Regions from separate parts of the Blastochloris viridis genome, predicted to be linked through region 2. Evidence: predicted binding sites of a transcription regulator. Region 2 holds the regulator's gene; the other holds the start of a gene.
What was found. The regulator LexA, encoded in region 2, represses DNA repair genes until DNA is damaged. The targets are predictions, from matches to a motif close to TGTTCNNNNTGTGTTCNG.
Positions count from the first base shown of each region.

Region 1: recA (recombinase RecA) is a predicted target of LexA. The motif match lies at 5,100-5,117, and genes of this name have one in related genera.

Region 1 is NZ_CP012946.1:1,109,632-1,117,066, reverse strand. Features, by position in the region: gene BVIR_RS04965 (cation:proton antiporter domain-containing protein) at 1-190, shown strand, start outside; gene alaS (alanine--tRNA ligase) at 892-3,543, opposite strand; gene recA (recombinase RecA) at 3,913-4,959, opposite strand; gene BVIR_RS04950 (cache domain-containing protein) at 5,384-5,833, opposite strand; gene cckA (cell cycle histidine kinase CckA) at 6,079-7,435, opposite strand, start outside.
Region 2 is NZ_CP012946.1:2,683,079-2,690,513, forward strand. Features, by position in the region: gene BVIR_RS11725 (FAD-binding oxidoreductase) at 1-853, opposite strand, end outside; gene BVIR_RS11730 (UbiA family prenyltransferase) at 865-2,328, opposite strand; gene BVIR_RS11740 (ISAs1 family transposase) at 2,900-4,042, shown strand; gene lexA (transcriptional repressor LexA) at 4,595-5,287, shown strand; gene BVIR_RS11750 (ComEC/Rec2 family competence protein) at 5,281-7,435, opposite strand, start outside.

The DNA of each region.
Region 1 (7,435 bases), 1.6 Mb from region 2:
CGCCCACGCGGTGCGGCTGTTCCGGCTCGGCGCCACCGACGTGGTGCCCGAGGCCATGGAAGCCAGCCTCGACCTCGCCAGCGCCGCGCTGCAGACGCTGGGCGGCTCGCGCGATGAGGTTCACGCTGCCATCCGTGCCAAGCGTGAGCTGCTGAAGGCACCGCTGCGGGCCGGCCGCCCGGCGCAGTGATCGGGCGCAGAGCTTGCCTCGTCGTGCCTGCACTCGTTGCGGGCATGACGAGCCACATTCTACGGCCTTGGCGCCAGTCGCTGCCCGAGCCCCGCGAACGGATCCTCTCGGAGATGCGGTATATGACGCCAGTGGCCCTGAGGAGCGACCTTTCTCGGCCTCATGGTGAGGAGGCTGCCACCGGGTCGCGCCGTAGGCGCGCCCGATGCCAGGCTCCGCAGCCGTCTCGAAGCATGGGCCGAAGGCCGCCGTCAGCGTCGCCTCATCCTTCGAGACGCGGTCTTGCGACCGCTCCTCAGGATGAGGCGAGCCGACGTCGGCCAAAGGTCAAACCTAAAGGCCGTTGGTATACCGCGACTCCGAAGGAATCCGTCCTGCGCGCCTGCGCCGACATCAGTTGGCGAAGGGGATTCATCGACGTCACGGTATATGACGCCTTGAGGTCGCGCGCGGTCGTTCCCGGCGACCGCCGTCAGGCGGTCAGGCGGTCAGGCGGTCAGGAAAGAGAACCCATGGATCACTGTCCTCAACACCCCTCCATGTCACCCGGACGCTGAAGTGGCCTCGGCGGTGCGCGTTGTCCAAGGCGTCGCGTGACCTGGGCCCTCTTCCCTCGCGGCGCGAGCGCTCCGCTCGCCGGGGACGACCGGCGAGGCTCCGTCGCATGTCTCGTCGTCCCGGCCGAGGCGGCACGACGAGGCTCACCCCGCGGCGAGCGCCTCGCTGATCGCTTTCAGCGCGACGTCGGCCTTGGCGCCGTCGGGTCCGCCGGCCTGGGCCATGTCCGGCCGGCCGCCGCCACCCTTGCCGCCCAACGCCTCGGCGCCCTTGCGCACCAGATCGACCGCGTTGAACTGGCCGGCAAGGTCGGCGGTGACGCCGACGACCAGCCCAGCCTTGCCGTCCTCCGTGACGCCGACGATGGCGACCACGCCGGAACCGAGCTGCTTCTTGCCCTCGTCGGCCAGGCTCTTCAGGTCCTTCAGCTCGATGCCGCTCACGGTCTTGGCCATGAGCTTGATCGCGCCCACGGTCTGAATGCCGTCGGCGCCGCCCGAGCCGCCACCCATCGCGAGCCGCTTCCTGGTCTCGGCGAGGTCGCGCTCCAGCTTGCGGCGCTCCTCCATCAGGCCGGAAATGCGCGGCACCAGTTCGTCGAGCGGCGCGCGCAGCTCGGCCGCCGCCGCCTTTGCGGTGTGGGCCAGCTGAGCGGCATGCTTGCGCGCCATCCGTCCGGTCATCGCCTCGATGCGGCGCACCCCGGCCGCCACCGCGCTCTCGCCGACCACGGTGACGAGGCCGATGTCGCCGGTGCGAGCGACGTGAGTGCCGCCGCACAGCTCGACCGAGTAAGGCGCGCCGTTGCCGCCGGGCGACAGACCCATCGACACCACCCGCACCTCCTCGCCATACTTCTCGCCGAACAGCGCGCGGGCACCGGAGGTGATGGCCTCGTCCACCGCCATCAGCCGCGTCACCACCGGGGTGTTCTGCAGGACGATGTCGTTGGCGATATCCTCGACCTTCTCCAGCTCATCGGCGGTGATCGGCTTGGGGTGGGAGATGTCGAAGCGCAGCCGATCCGGCGCCACCAGCGAGCCCTTCTGCGCGACATGGTCGCCGAGCACGAGGCGCAGCGCCTCGTGCAGCAGGTGGGTGGCGGAGTGGTTGGCGCGGATGGCGCCGCGGCGGTCGGGATCGACCGTCAGCTCCAGCGGCAACCCGACCGTCAGCCGGCCGTGCTCGACATTAACGCCGTGAACGAACAGGTCGCCGAGCTTCTTCTGGGTTTCGGTGACACGAACGCGAACGTCGGAGCCGGCCATCGTTCCGACGTCGCCGACCTGCCCGCCGGACTCGGCGTAGAACGGCGTCTGGTTCAGCACCACGAAGCCGCTGTCGCCGGCAACGAGCGCCTCGACCGCCTGCCCGTCCTTGACCAATGCCGCCACCACGCCCTCGGCGGTCTCGGTGGCGTAGCCGAGGAACTCGGTCGCGCCGATCCGCTCGCGAAGGCCGAACCACACCGCCTCGGTCGCCGCCTCGCCGGAGCCGGCCCAAGCCGCTCGCGCGGTCTCGCGCTGGCGCTCCATCGCCGCCTGGAAGCCGTCGGTATCGACCGCGATGCCGCGCGACTTCAGCGCGTCCTGGGTGAGGTCGAGCGGAAAGCCGTAGGTATCATATAGCGTGAAGGCGACGTCGCCCTTGAGGGTATCGCCGCTGGCCAGTTGCGCCGTCTCCTCGTCGAGGATGGCAAGGCCGCGCACCAGCGTCTTGCGGAAGCGGGTTTCCTCCAGCTTCAACGTCTCGGTGATCAGCGCCTCGGCGCGAACGAGCTCAGGGTAGGCCTGCCCCATCTCGCGCACCAGCACCGGCACCAGCCGCCACATCAGCGGGTCCTTGGCACCGAGCAGCTGAGCGTGGCGCATGGCCCGCCGCATAATGCGGCGCAGCACATAACCACGGCCCTCGTTGGACGGCAGCACGCCATCCGCCACCAGGAAGGCCGCCGCCCGCAGGTGGTCGGCGATGACGCGGTGGCTGGCCTTAAACCGGCCGTCCGCCTCGACGCCGGTGGCATCGGCACTGGCGCGGATGAGCGCGCGGAACAGGTCGATCTCGTAATTGTCGTGGGTGCCCTGCAGCACCGCCGAGATGCGCTCAAGGCCCATGCCGGTATCGATCGACGGCCGCGGCAGTGCGATGCGCTCACCCGGCAGTTGCTCGTACTGCATGAACACGAGGTTCCAGATCTCGATGAAGCGGTCGCCGTCGGCGTCCGCCGAGCCGGGCGGGCCACCGGGAATGTGGTCGCCATGGTCGAAGAAGATCTCCGAGCACGGCCCGCACGGGCCGGTATCGCCCATCGCCCAGAAATTATCGGAAGTCGGGATGCGGATGATGCGGCTGTCCGGCAAGCCGGCAATCTTCTTCCACAGGCCGAACGCCTCGTCGTCCTCCGAATAGACCGTGACCAGGAGGCGCTGTTCCGGAAGATCGTAGACCTTGGTGATCAGCGTCCACGCCAGCTCGATCGCACGATCCTTGAAGTAATCGCCGAAGGAGAAATTACCGAGCATCTCAAAGAAGGTATGATGCCGTGCAGTATAGCCGACATTATCGAGATCGTTATGCTTGCCGCCGGCGCGCACGCACTTCTGCGCGGTGACCGCCCGGTGATAGGGCCGTTTCTCGACGCCGGTGAAGACGTTCTTGAACTGCACCATCCCGGCATTGGTGAACATCAAGGTCGGGTCGTTGCGCGGCACCAAAGGCGACGACGGCACGACGGCGTGGTCGTTCTTGCCGAAGAACTCAAGAAAGGTAGACCGAATTTCGTTGACGCCACTCATCTGGCAACTCGTATGGGGTGCGGCACGCCCTCGGCGGCCATCGGCTCAGTTGCCACATCTAGCGGCGGCCTCCGCCCCTGTCCAGAAACGCCGCCCCGCTGCGGTCGCGAACCGGCGCTTCGGCAGCGTCGGCTGGTCGCCGCCAGCGCGGCGAGGGGCGCCGAGACCACGCCACCGCCGGGTCGAAGACCGTTGCCCCGCGCCAGAACCGAGCCGGAGGCTGCAGCCCAACACGCCCGTAACTCCCGCCCGGCCACCGCCGGTTGCACCTATGCTCGCCGGCCACCGCCGGCTGTTCCTATGTTACAGCGTGAGGCTTGCGCCAAACCGGTCCCATACCGTTGCGCACCGCGCCCAAACTGCGCGGCCTCACGCCTCGGCAGCGTCCTCGCCGTCCTCGCTGTCCTCCGAGGAACCGAGAATCCGCTCGGCGATCAAGCCGGCATTCTGGCGAATCGCCGCCTCGATGCGGCCGGCGACGTCGGGGTGGCCCTTGAGGAAGCCCTTGACGTTCTCGCGGCCCTGACCGATGCGCTGGCTATCGTGGGAGAACCATGAGCCCGACTTATCAACCACGCCGGCTTTGACACCGAGGTCGATCAACTCACCGGCCTTGGAGATGCCCTCGCCGTACATGATGTCGAACTCGACCTGCTTGAACGGCGGGGCGAGCTTGTTCTTGACCACTTTCACCCGGGTCTGGTTGCCCACAACCTCGTCGCGTTCCTTGATTGCACCGATGCGGCGGATGTCGAGGCGGACCGAGGCGTAGAATTTCAGGGCGTTACCCCCGGTGGTGGTCTCCGGCGAGCCGTACATCACGCCGATCTTCATGCGGATCTGGTTGATGAAGATCACCATGCAGTTGGAGCGCGAGATCGAGGCAGTGAGCTTGCGAAGCGCCTGGCTCATCAACCGCGCCTGCATGCCCGGCTGACTGTCGCCCATTTCGCCTTCCAGCTCGGCGCGCGGCACCAGGGCGGCGACCGAGTCGACCACCAGCACGTCGATGGCGCCCGAGCGAACCAGCGTGTCGGCGATCTCCAGCGCCTGCTCACCAGCATCCGGCTGCGAGATCAACAGGTCGTCGAGATTGACCCCAAGCTTGCGGGCATAGAGCGGGTCGAGGGCGTGCTCGGCGTCGATGAAGGCACAAACCCCGCCCTTCTTCTGCGCCTCGGCGACGGTGTGCAGCGCCAGCGTGGTCTTGCCCGACGATTCCGGGCCGAAAATCTCGACCACTCGGCCGCGCGGCAGCCCGCCGATGCCGAGCGCGATGTCGAGCCCGAGCGAGCCGGTCGAAATCGTCTCGACCTCCAGCGCCGCGCCGGATTTGCCGAGCCGCATGATCGAGCCCTTGCCGAATGCCCGCTCGATCTGAGTGAGCGCGGCGTCGAGCGCCTTGGTTTTGTCCATCGACGAGCCTTCGACCAGTTTGAGAGAAACCTGAGTCACCGTTCGTCCCCTTATGGCATGCGCCCGCGCGCCGTCCAGAACCTGCTTGCCGCACGCTGCCTGTCGATGGCGGCAGCGCTCAATGTACACGATTTGTTCGAAGGAACAAGAAGAGAACAAACCTCTTGAGCGTATTTATTTGCGACTTATGGCTGCGTCGCCGGCCGGTTTGTGAAGAACAATCCAGGAATCCGCCGGACGCGGCGAATCGACCTCGCTGTCGAGGCAAATGACGGCGAGGCGCAACGCCAGGCGCGCCGCAGACGGCATACCGAACAAAACGGCCCGGCGCCGAGGCACCGGGCCGTTGTCTCACCATTCAACTTGAACCAACGCGCCGGGATGTCACGAATATCGGCGACTGTCCGCCGGCCGACCCTCGTTGTTACTTGTAATAACCAACGGCACAGGTCTGGTCGCCGACCTTGGTGACGTAGGAAACCTTTTGCACCGGGGTGTCGGTGCCCGGCCGCGGCCACATATAGTCGACTTCGCCGATCTTGCCGTCCGCAGCGGTGGCGTAGATTTCGGCGCCGAGCGCCTTGCCGTTCTTGTCCTTGAGATCCTTCAGGCTCTTGCCGGTGAGGGTCGGATGCGCGGTGAAGTTGCCATCCGGGCCGCCGCAGAACGGGTAGAGGTCGCGGTCCTTGAAGCCGCCCTCGCCCTTGGTGAACTGGGCCAGGGCGGCCGCCTTGTCGGCCTTCAGCGCGGCGACCGCCTTCTCCAGCATGGCCTTGGCCTCGGCGGCGGTGCCGAAATCGGCGGCGAACGACGGCGTCGCAAAAGCGAGCCCGAGCGCAAAAGCGGTGGCAATGGCGAAACGACCCGATTTCATCGCGTGACTCCCATGAGTTTCATTTTTGATCGCGGTTCTTTGACCGCAAAGGCAAAGCGATCCTAAACGAAACTATTAGGAAGGCACGTGCGTCTTTGGTCGCGTGCCAGGTCGCTGATGCATCAAAAGCGTGAACGCTCCCTCCGGTTCGTCACGCCCGATCGCCCGGAAACTCCATAAAACCAGCGCCGCCGCCGGCTGCCACCGGCCGGCATCAACCGCGGACCGCGCGACGGACGCCGGCCTCACGCCGCAATGGTGTCCTTCACCGCCTCGACCAGTTGCTTCAGGGTGAAGGGCTTGGGCAGGAAGGCGAATTGCTCGCCGTCCGGCAGGTTCTTGCGGAAGGCTTCCTCGGCATAGCCGGAGACGAAGATCACCTTCAGATCCGGCCGGCGCTGGCGCAGTTCGCGCAAGAGGGTCGGCCCATCCATCTCCGGCATCACCACGTCTGACACCACCAGCTCGATCTTGCCGTCGTGGCTGCCGAACAGCTCCAGCGCCTCGACGCCGGAAGCGGCCTGCAGCACGGTATAGCCGCGCGAGGTCAGCGCCCGCGAGCCGAACGCCCGCACCGAATCCTCGTCCTCGACCAGCAAAATGGTGCCGCGACCGGTGAGGTCGGCCGGCTTGGCCTGGGCGGGCTCCTCCACCACCACCGGCTCGACCGCGATGTGGCGGGGCAGGAAGATCCGGAAGGTGGTCCCGACCCCGATCTTGGAATCGCAGAACACGTAGCCACCGGTCTGCTTGACGATGCCATAGACCGTGGACAGCCCGAGCCCGGTGCCCTTGCCGACCTCCTTGGTGGTGAAGAACGGGTCGAAGATCTTGTCGATGATCTCCGGCGCCATGCCGGTGCCAGTGTCTGTCACCTCGACCAGCACGAAGTCGGCCGCCGGCAGTTGGGCCTCGCCGAACGCCTCGGTCTCGGCGGCATTGACGTTGGCGGTGCGGATGATGAGCTTGCCGCCGTGCGCCATGGCGTCGCGGGCGTTGACCGACAGATTGACGACGACCTGCTCGAACTGGTTGACGTCGATATAGACTGGCCACAGGTCGCGGCCGTGCTTGATGTCAAGGCTGACCGCCTCGCCGAGCAGGCGGCGCAGCAGCATGGTCACGTCGCTCATGGCATCGCCGAGCTGGATCACCTGCGGGCGCAGCGTCTGCCGCCGCGAGAACGCGAGCAACTGGCGCACCAGGCCGGCGGCGCGGTTGGCGTTGTGCTTGATCTGCATGATGTCCTGGAACGACGGATCGGTCTGCCGGTGGGTCTCCAGCAGAAAGTCGGCGTGGCCGATGATCGCGGTCAGGACGTTGTTGAAATCGTGGGCGACGCCGCCGGCCAACTGGCCGATCGCGGTCATCTTCTGCGACTGCGCCACCTGGGTTTCGAGGGCGCGCTGCTGGGTGGTCTCGATGGCGTAGACGATCGCCGCTTCCTGGTCGCGCTCGTCTTCTTCCACCGGCACCACGTAGAACCGCACCGCGCGGCCGCCGGGCATGGCGGCATCGACCGGCGCAATATCGCCCTTGCCGTCGGCAGCGGCCCGGATCGCCGCCTCCAGCACCGGGCGGTCGGCCTCGGCGATTCCGGTC
Region 2 (7,435 bases):
GCAGGCTCAACTTGCGCCAATAGAGCGCGTTGAAGGCGCGCAGACCGAGCCCGCCGACGAGCGAAACCGGCGGGCGGACGGGAATGGTGATGCGAGGCTGCAGCGGCGGCGGCGGCGAGCCCGCTCCGGCACGATGCCGTGCACGGCTGAATATGCCGCGCCCGAGGCTGCGCCCGGTCGCCAGGCAATCCACCCATGCGGCGGTGTAGTCCCACGCCTGATCGGCCTCGGCGGCGAGCGAGAAGAATTCATCGAGCCGATCGAACCGGACATCCTCGGCCTCAAGCGCCGTTCCCTCGACGCGGCGAAGCTGGATGGTCGCGCGCAGCACCAGGCCGGTGAGCCCCAAGCCGCCAATGGTCGCGCGGTAAAGCGCGGCGTTCTCGGTCGGCGAGCACGAGACGACCTCGCCGTTGCTGCGCGCAAGATCGAACGACAGCACGTGACGCCCGAACGTCCCGAACCGATGGTGGTTCTTGCCGTGGACGTCATTGGCGATCGCGCCGCCGACGGAAACGAAGCGGGTGCCCGGCGTCACCGGCAGGAACCACGCCCCGCCGGTGTCGTCGCTTCGGCAAATGCTGGCGAGAATGTCGGCGAGCAGCACCCCGGCTTCGCACGTCAGACGTCCGGTGGTGCGGTCGAAATCGACAAAGCGGTCGAGCGAGCGACAGTCGATCAAAGTGCCGCCGGGGTTGAGGCAGACGTCGCCGTAAGAGCGGCCGTTTCCGAAGGCGAGAACGGAGGTGCCGGGGCTGGCATAGCCGCGACGCGCGGCATCAACGCTCGCCGGCCGGATGGCGCGCACCTCGGCGGTGGCGTGTGCACCGCCGCCCCAGGCCGCGTAAGACACCTTCGGAGCCGTCACGGCAGCCACGCGGCCACCAGCAGGACGGCGGAAATGGCGGCAAGCCCGAGCGAAAACCGGTCCTTGAGCGCAAACACCACCGGATCCTCGTTCATCCGCTCGTGCACCGTGATGTGCCACGTGCGCAACGTCCACAGCAAGATAACCGGCATCAGCCCCCACAGGAGTTCTGGGCGACTGTAAAGCCCGCTGGGATAGTGTTCGTTTATCAAATAGATCGTCACGATCACGATTGCCGCAAAACCGGATGCAACGCCGGCGGCGAGCACAAGCGGAAGGTCTTTCGCGGTATAGCCACGGGATACCACCTTGTCCCCGCCTTCACGCACCACGCGCGCGAGCTCGGCGTAGCGTTTGACCAGGGCAAGGCCAAGGAAAAACAACATCGAAAACGTGAGGAGCCACGGCGATGCCGGGACGGGCAGCAGCGCGGCGCCAGCAAAGACCCGCAATGTGAAGAGGCTCGCCAGCACGAAGACATCGACGATCGGCATCTGCTTGAAGACGAGACTGTAGGCAAGCGTGATAACGAGATAAGCGACCAATGATGCCGCGGCGGCAAAAGGCAGCGCCAGCGACAATGCCATTGCGACGACCACAAGGATCGCCGCGACGACAGCGCCGGCGTGAGCCGAGATCAGACCCGCAGCGATCGGACGAACACGTTTGCGCGGATGGTGGCGGTCGGCTGCGATATCGAGAAGATCGTTGACGATATAGGTCGCCGACGCCAGGATTCCGAGGGCGAGAAACAGGATCAGGCTCCTCGCCGCGATCACGGGATCAAGCAGACCAAGACTCATGGTCGGGGCGACGAACACCAGGCTGTTCTTGGCCCAGTGCCGAATTCTCAGCGCCCGCACCCACGTTCGCAGGCCCGCCCGCCGTTTCTCGAACCGCGCTTCCACCGCGGTCTGCGGGCCAACCATTTTTTCCAGACGACCGGTCTCGCCAACGAGCACAACGGAGGACGCGGCGCGAAACAGCGGTCCGTCGACCTCGGCATCGCCCGCATAGGCGAACCGATCCCCGAAAGCCGCGCGGATCGCAGCCAGCTTTCGGGTCCCCCGCAGGTTTTCCCGACCATCGGAGCCGTGGACGACATCGAACAGGCCGATATGCGCGGCGACCGCGTCGGCAATCGATTGATCCGCTGCGGTGAAAAGGCCGATTTGGCGCCCGGCCGACGCCTCCTCCTGCAAGTACCGCAGCAACGGCTCATTGTAGGGCAGGCTGGCGGCATCCAGCGCGGTTTGGTCTGCGACATGACGTTTGAATGCCGCGCGGCCAGCCCGAAGGTGGAACAGTGCTTTGATCGCAGCGAGCCAGTCCTGCCGCACCGTTCCAAGAAACGACTCGTGAAGAGAATCGACCCAGATGAGGGTACAGTCGAGGTCGACCGCCAGCGGCGGCCGTTCTTCACATTCATCTTCCAGGACAAGGGTCTGCGCGAGTTCCATTATCCCAAAAGCCTCCATCTACTGATGAACGGAGGCGGGCTTGGAATTTATGGGATGGCGGAGCCATGCGACTGCGGGGCCGCGGCCCGGATCGTCTCCGTCCTGCCGAACACTGTCGACCGGCGACGCCTCGAACACACCGCGCTCGATTGCAACCGCTCCCTCAAGCATGTTCCGCGCGCGCGAGGGCGCTTGCTGTCCGGCGTGGCCGCGGCCTTGAGCCTGGCGCCCGTCCGCCGCGCCACCCCCCGCAACGTCATCAGGCCGAGCGCAACTCTGCCAGGGGCCATCCAGGCCTAAACGTGCGGCGTCGATGCCCACCCCAGACTGTGCGTCTGGACAGATTCCGGCAAATCGATCCTGGCAAAGCTCAGGCAAATCCCTGAACCCTCTGAATGACACGGAATACGGGCGACAGCACCTTACGCAACCAATTCCACATATCGAAAGTTGCAACGAAATACAACACTGGAGACCAAGATATCCAGGGCGATCGGGTGAAGAAAGGGGTGACAAAGGCCTGAAGTGCTGAATCTGTCGGTTCCTCCGATTCGGATGCGGAGGATGGGCGATGGAGCCAGCGGAACCGGACTTTGCCGCGCTTGGGGAAGCTCTTGTTTTCCTGGACTATTTCAAGGACATGCCCGACCCGCGCCAGCGCGGCAAGGTGATGTACTCGCTGGAGGAGGTGCTGCTGCTGTGCCTGCTGGCGGTGCTGGCCGGCGCCGAGACCTTCGTCGACATCGCAAGGTTCGGCGAGACGAAGCTCGACCTGCTGCGCCGGTTCCGCACGTTTCTCCATGGCACCCCCTCGCACGACCACCTCGGCGACATCCTCGCCACCCTCGATGCTGCGCAGTTCCAGCGTTGCTTCGTCGCCTGGGTGGCGGCGGTGACCGGGGCGCCCGCAGACGTGATCGCCATCGACGGCAAGACGCTGCGCCGCTCGGCTAAGAGGGACGCCAAGGCGGCGGTCCACATGGTGTCCGCCTTCGCGGCGCGCCAGCGCCTGGTGCTCGGCCAGGTCAAGGTGGCCGACAAGTCGAACGAGATCGTCGCCATCCCCCAACTGCTCGCTCTGCTGTCGATCGAGGGCGCCATCGTCACCATCGACGCCATGGGCTGCCAGCGCGCCATCGCCGCGCAAATCCTCGCCCAGAAGGCCGACTATGTGCTGGCCCTGAAAGGCAACCAGGGCAGCTTGCGAGAGGACGTCGAGCTGTTCGCCGCCGAGCAGAAAGCCAATGGTTTCAAGGACACAGCGATCAGCCGCCATCACAGCGTCGATGGCGATCACGGCCGCATCGAGACCCGCACCACCACGGTGATGCACGACGTGGCTTGGCTCCGAGACCGTCACGATTGGCCCGGCCTGACCAGTGTCGTCATGGTCGAAAGCATGCGCGAGATCGGCGCCAAGTGCGAGCAGGAGACCCGCTTCTACATCGCCTCGCTGGCGTCCCCGGCCGACCAGCTCGGACCCGTCATCCGCAGCCATTGGGCGGTGGAGAACAGCCTGCATTGGATCATGGACATGGTGTTCCGCGATGACGACTGCCGCGTCCGCACCGATCACGCCCCCGCCAATTTCACCACCCTCAAGCACATGGCCCTCAATCTCATCCGCAAGGCCCCGGGCAAGGATTCTCTCCGCCTCAAGCGAAAAGTCGCCGCCTGGGACGACGACTTCCTCGCAAGTCTCCTGGCAGCGTGATTTTTCACCCGATTGCCCTGCCAAGATATCCCGGCCAATCACAAATTCTGGCCGGCGAGACGATCGGCGGCTGATCAACGACGACGTGATCAACCGCCAGCAGAATCTGGCCGGCAACCGCAGCCGGTCATCTAAAATCGCTCTTTCCAACAAGGCGTTCAACGAGGCTGTTTCCTCGGAGCAGCCACCGATCGGAACGAGCCGGGTTGCCGCGCCCGGCTGTCGCTTGTCAAAATTCGCTCGCACAACCGATGCCACGTCTGCGGAGGTTGAACGTGATCCCGCCGTGATCGTCCGGCACCGGCAGGATGGCGTCGCCGGACCGGGCGGCGCCTCCAGCGACAAAGATTACGCTCTTCACGTGGCGTTAACGGGTTGCGGAACACAAAAGGAACGTATAGGGTCCGTTCATGATTTGTTTCGACCTGCCGGGCCGGCTCTAAAGAGCCGCCTCCAGGATGGATTTTCAACGTTCAGTTCCGTCGCGGCCGAGACGGGCTCGAGGCCGGGAAACCTGCATGGCGAATACGCCTTGCGAGGCAAGAGGCGCCGATGCTCACGCGAAAACAATATGAACTGCTCCGGTTCATCCACGAGCGACTGACCGAATCTGGGATCCCGCCGTCCTTCGACGAGATGAAGGACGCGCTCGACCTCAAATCGAAATCGGGCATCCACCGGCTGATCACCGCGCTGGAGGAGCGCGGCTTCATCCGCCGCCTGCCCAATCGCGCCCGCGCTCTGGAGGTGATCCGCCTCCCCGACGGCGTCGGGCCGTCGCCGCCGCGCCGCGGCTTCGCCCCCGGCGTGATCGAGGGCGGGCTCGGAAAGGTGCGGCCACTGTCGGAGGACGACAGCGGCCGCTCGGTGCCGATCCCGGTGATGGGCCGCATCGCCGCCGGCACGCCGATCTCGGCAATCCAGACCCGCAGCCACGTCATCAACATGCCGCCGGACATGCTGCCGACCGGCGACCACTACGCGCTCGAGGTTCGCGGCGACTCGATGATCGAGGCCGGCATCCTCGAAGGCGACCTGGTGGTGATCAAGAAGTCCGACTCCGCCGACACGGGCGACATCGTCGTCGCGCTGATCGACGACGAGGAAGCGACACTGAAGCGGCTGCGCCGCAAGGGCGCCTCGATCGCTCTGGAGGCCGCCAACCCGGCGTATGAGACCCGCATCTTCGGGCCGGACCGGGTGCGCATCCAGGGCAAGCTGGTCGGACTGTTCCGCCGCTATTGAGCCGGCCCCTCGGCCGACAACTCGGCAGCATCCGACGGCTCGGCCTCCTCGGTGGCGACAGCGGCGGGAGCGGCGACGGCCGCCGAGGAGGCCGGCTGCCGGTGCGGTGACGGCGATGCGGCGGGGTCGGCGCGGACGGCCCAGGGCCGCTCGCGCGCGCTGTCGCGGGCGGGCTCGAACCGCCAGCCCGCCGCCGTCCGGCCAAGAGCGAGGGCGCCGGTTTCATATAGCCGGGCGGGATCGATCCGCACCGCCGCGCACGCCATCGCCACGCTCGCCCGCGTCACCACCACCGCCGCCTTGGCGCAATCCTCCTCCAGCGCTGCGAGCGTGGTGGGCACCGCCACCGCGGCACCATCTTCAAGTCGCGCGATACAGCCCTCGCGGTCGCAGGCAAAGCCGGCAGCCAGGCCGGGGTCGTTCGGCGCGCGGCGGTCACCGTCGGCGGCGAGCCAGATGCGGGCGGCGAAGCGGTCGGCCCCAGCGTTCAGGATCGACAGCCGGCCGTCAGGGCCGCGCACCGCCACCATGCGGCCGCCAGCCTCCACCAGCACGTCGGGCCGGCTCGGGGCGCCAAGCGCCACCGCCAGCGCCAGGGCCGCCACCGGCAGCGCGGCGAGCCGCAGCGGGCTGACCGGCAGCAGGCCGACCAGCAGCGCCGTCACCGCCAGCAGCAGCGGGCCGTCGCCGAACGCCGCAAGCCGCGCGTCGGCCCCTGGCAGGCCCGCCACGAACGTTGAGACGTCGAGGGTGCGGGCGACGCCCCACCCCATCAGCAGCCACAGCGGCCGATCGAACCCGAACGGCAGCAGCAGCACCGCGCCGACCCCGGCCGGCATCACCACCCCGGACACCAGCGGCGTCGCCATCAGATTGGCGAGCAGGCTATAGGGCGACAGCCGGTGGAAATGGGCGGCGGCGAACGGCGCCGTCGCCAGCCCCGCCACCAGCGCCGCCAGCGCAAGACCCACCGTGGCGAGGCCGAGCCCGCGCACCACCCGCTGGACGGCGTCGCCGTCGGCGAAACGCCGGCTGGGCGCCCAGCGCTCGTAGAAGGCGATCAGCGCCAGCGTTGCCGAAAACGACATCTGGAAGCCGGGGTTGAGCACGCTTTCCGGCATCGCGATCATCACCGCCAGCGCCGCCGCCGCCAGCGTGCGCAAACTCAACGCGGCGCGGCCGATCAGGACGCCGGCGAGCACCAGCCCAGCCATCAGGAACGCCCGGGTGGTCGCCACCTCGGCCCCGGACAGCAGCCAATAGGCCGCCGCTGCGGCTATGGCCGCCGACGCCGCCCATTGTTTGATCGGCCGCCGCACCGCCATGCCCGGCACCAGCGCCAGCGTGCCGCGCACCACCACCAGCACGGTGGCGACCACCGCCACCATGTGCAGGCCGGAAATCGAGATGATGTGGTAGAGCCCGGACACCCGCAGGCTGTCGTTGGTGCTCTCGGCGATGGCGTCGCGCTCGCCGGTCACCAGCGCCACCGCGATGGCGCCGGCGTCGCCCGGCACGATGGTGCGGATGCGCTGCCCCAGCCCCTCGCGCGCGCCTTCGACCGCCTGCCGCAGCGCGATGGGCCACGGCATCGCGCCGATCGGCGGCACGCTGCGCACCTCGCCCATGGCCAGCCCGGTGCCACTGATGCCGGCGAACCACAGATCGCGGCCGAAATCCCAGGCGCCGGGCCGCACCGGGCCGGCCGGCGGGTTCAGCCGCGCCCGCACCGCAATATGGCTTCCCACCGGAGGCGCGGCATTGGGCCGGACCACGATGCGCAGCCGGGTCGGCTGGGGGTCGAGCGCCGGTGCGGTCGCGGTGACGTGGAGGATGACGCGGTCGGACTTCTCGCGCTGGTCGCGGTCGGCGACGAAGCCGGACACGGTGGCGACCGTCGGCCTCGCCAGCACCGGATGGGCGACGCTCGCCGTGCGCAGGGTGGCGGCGGTGAAGCCGGCGGCGAAGACCGCGAGCGCGACTGCCAGCGGAAAGCCGAGCGGGCGCGCCCGCGCAACGACGGCAATGGCGGCGAGCGCCAGCATCACCAGCGCCGCCGCGATCAGCGAAGGCTCCCGCTCCGCCTGGAAATAGGTCAGGACGCCGGCGGCGAAGACGACCGGCAGCCACAGCGGGCCGCGGGCGGCC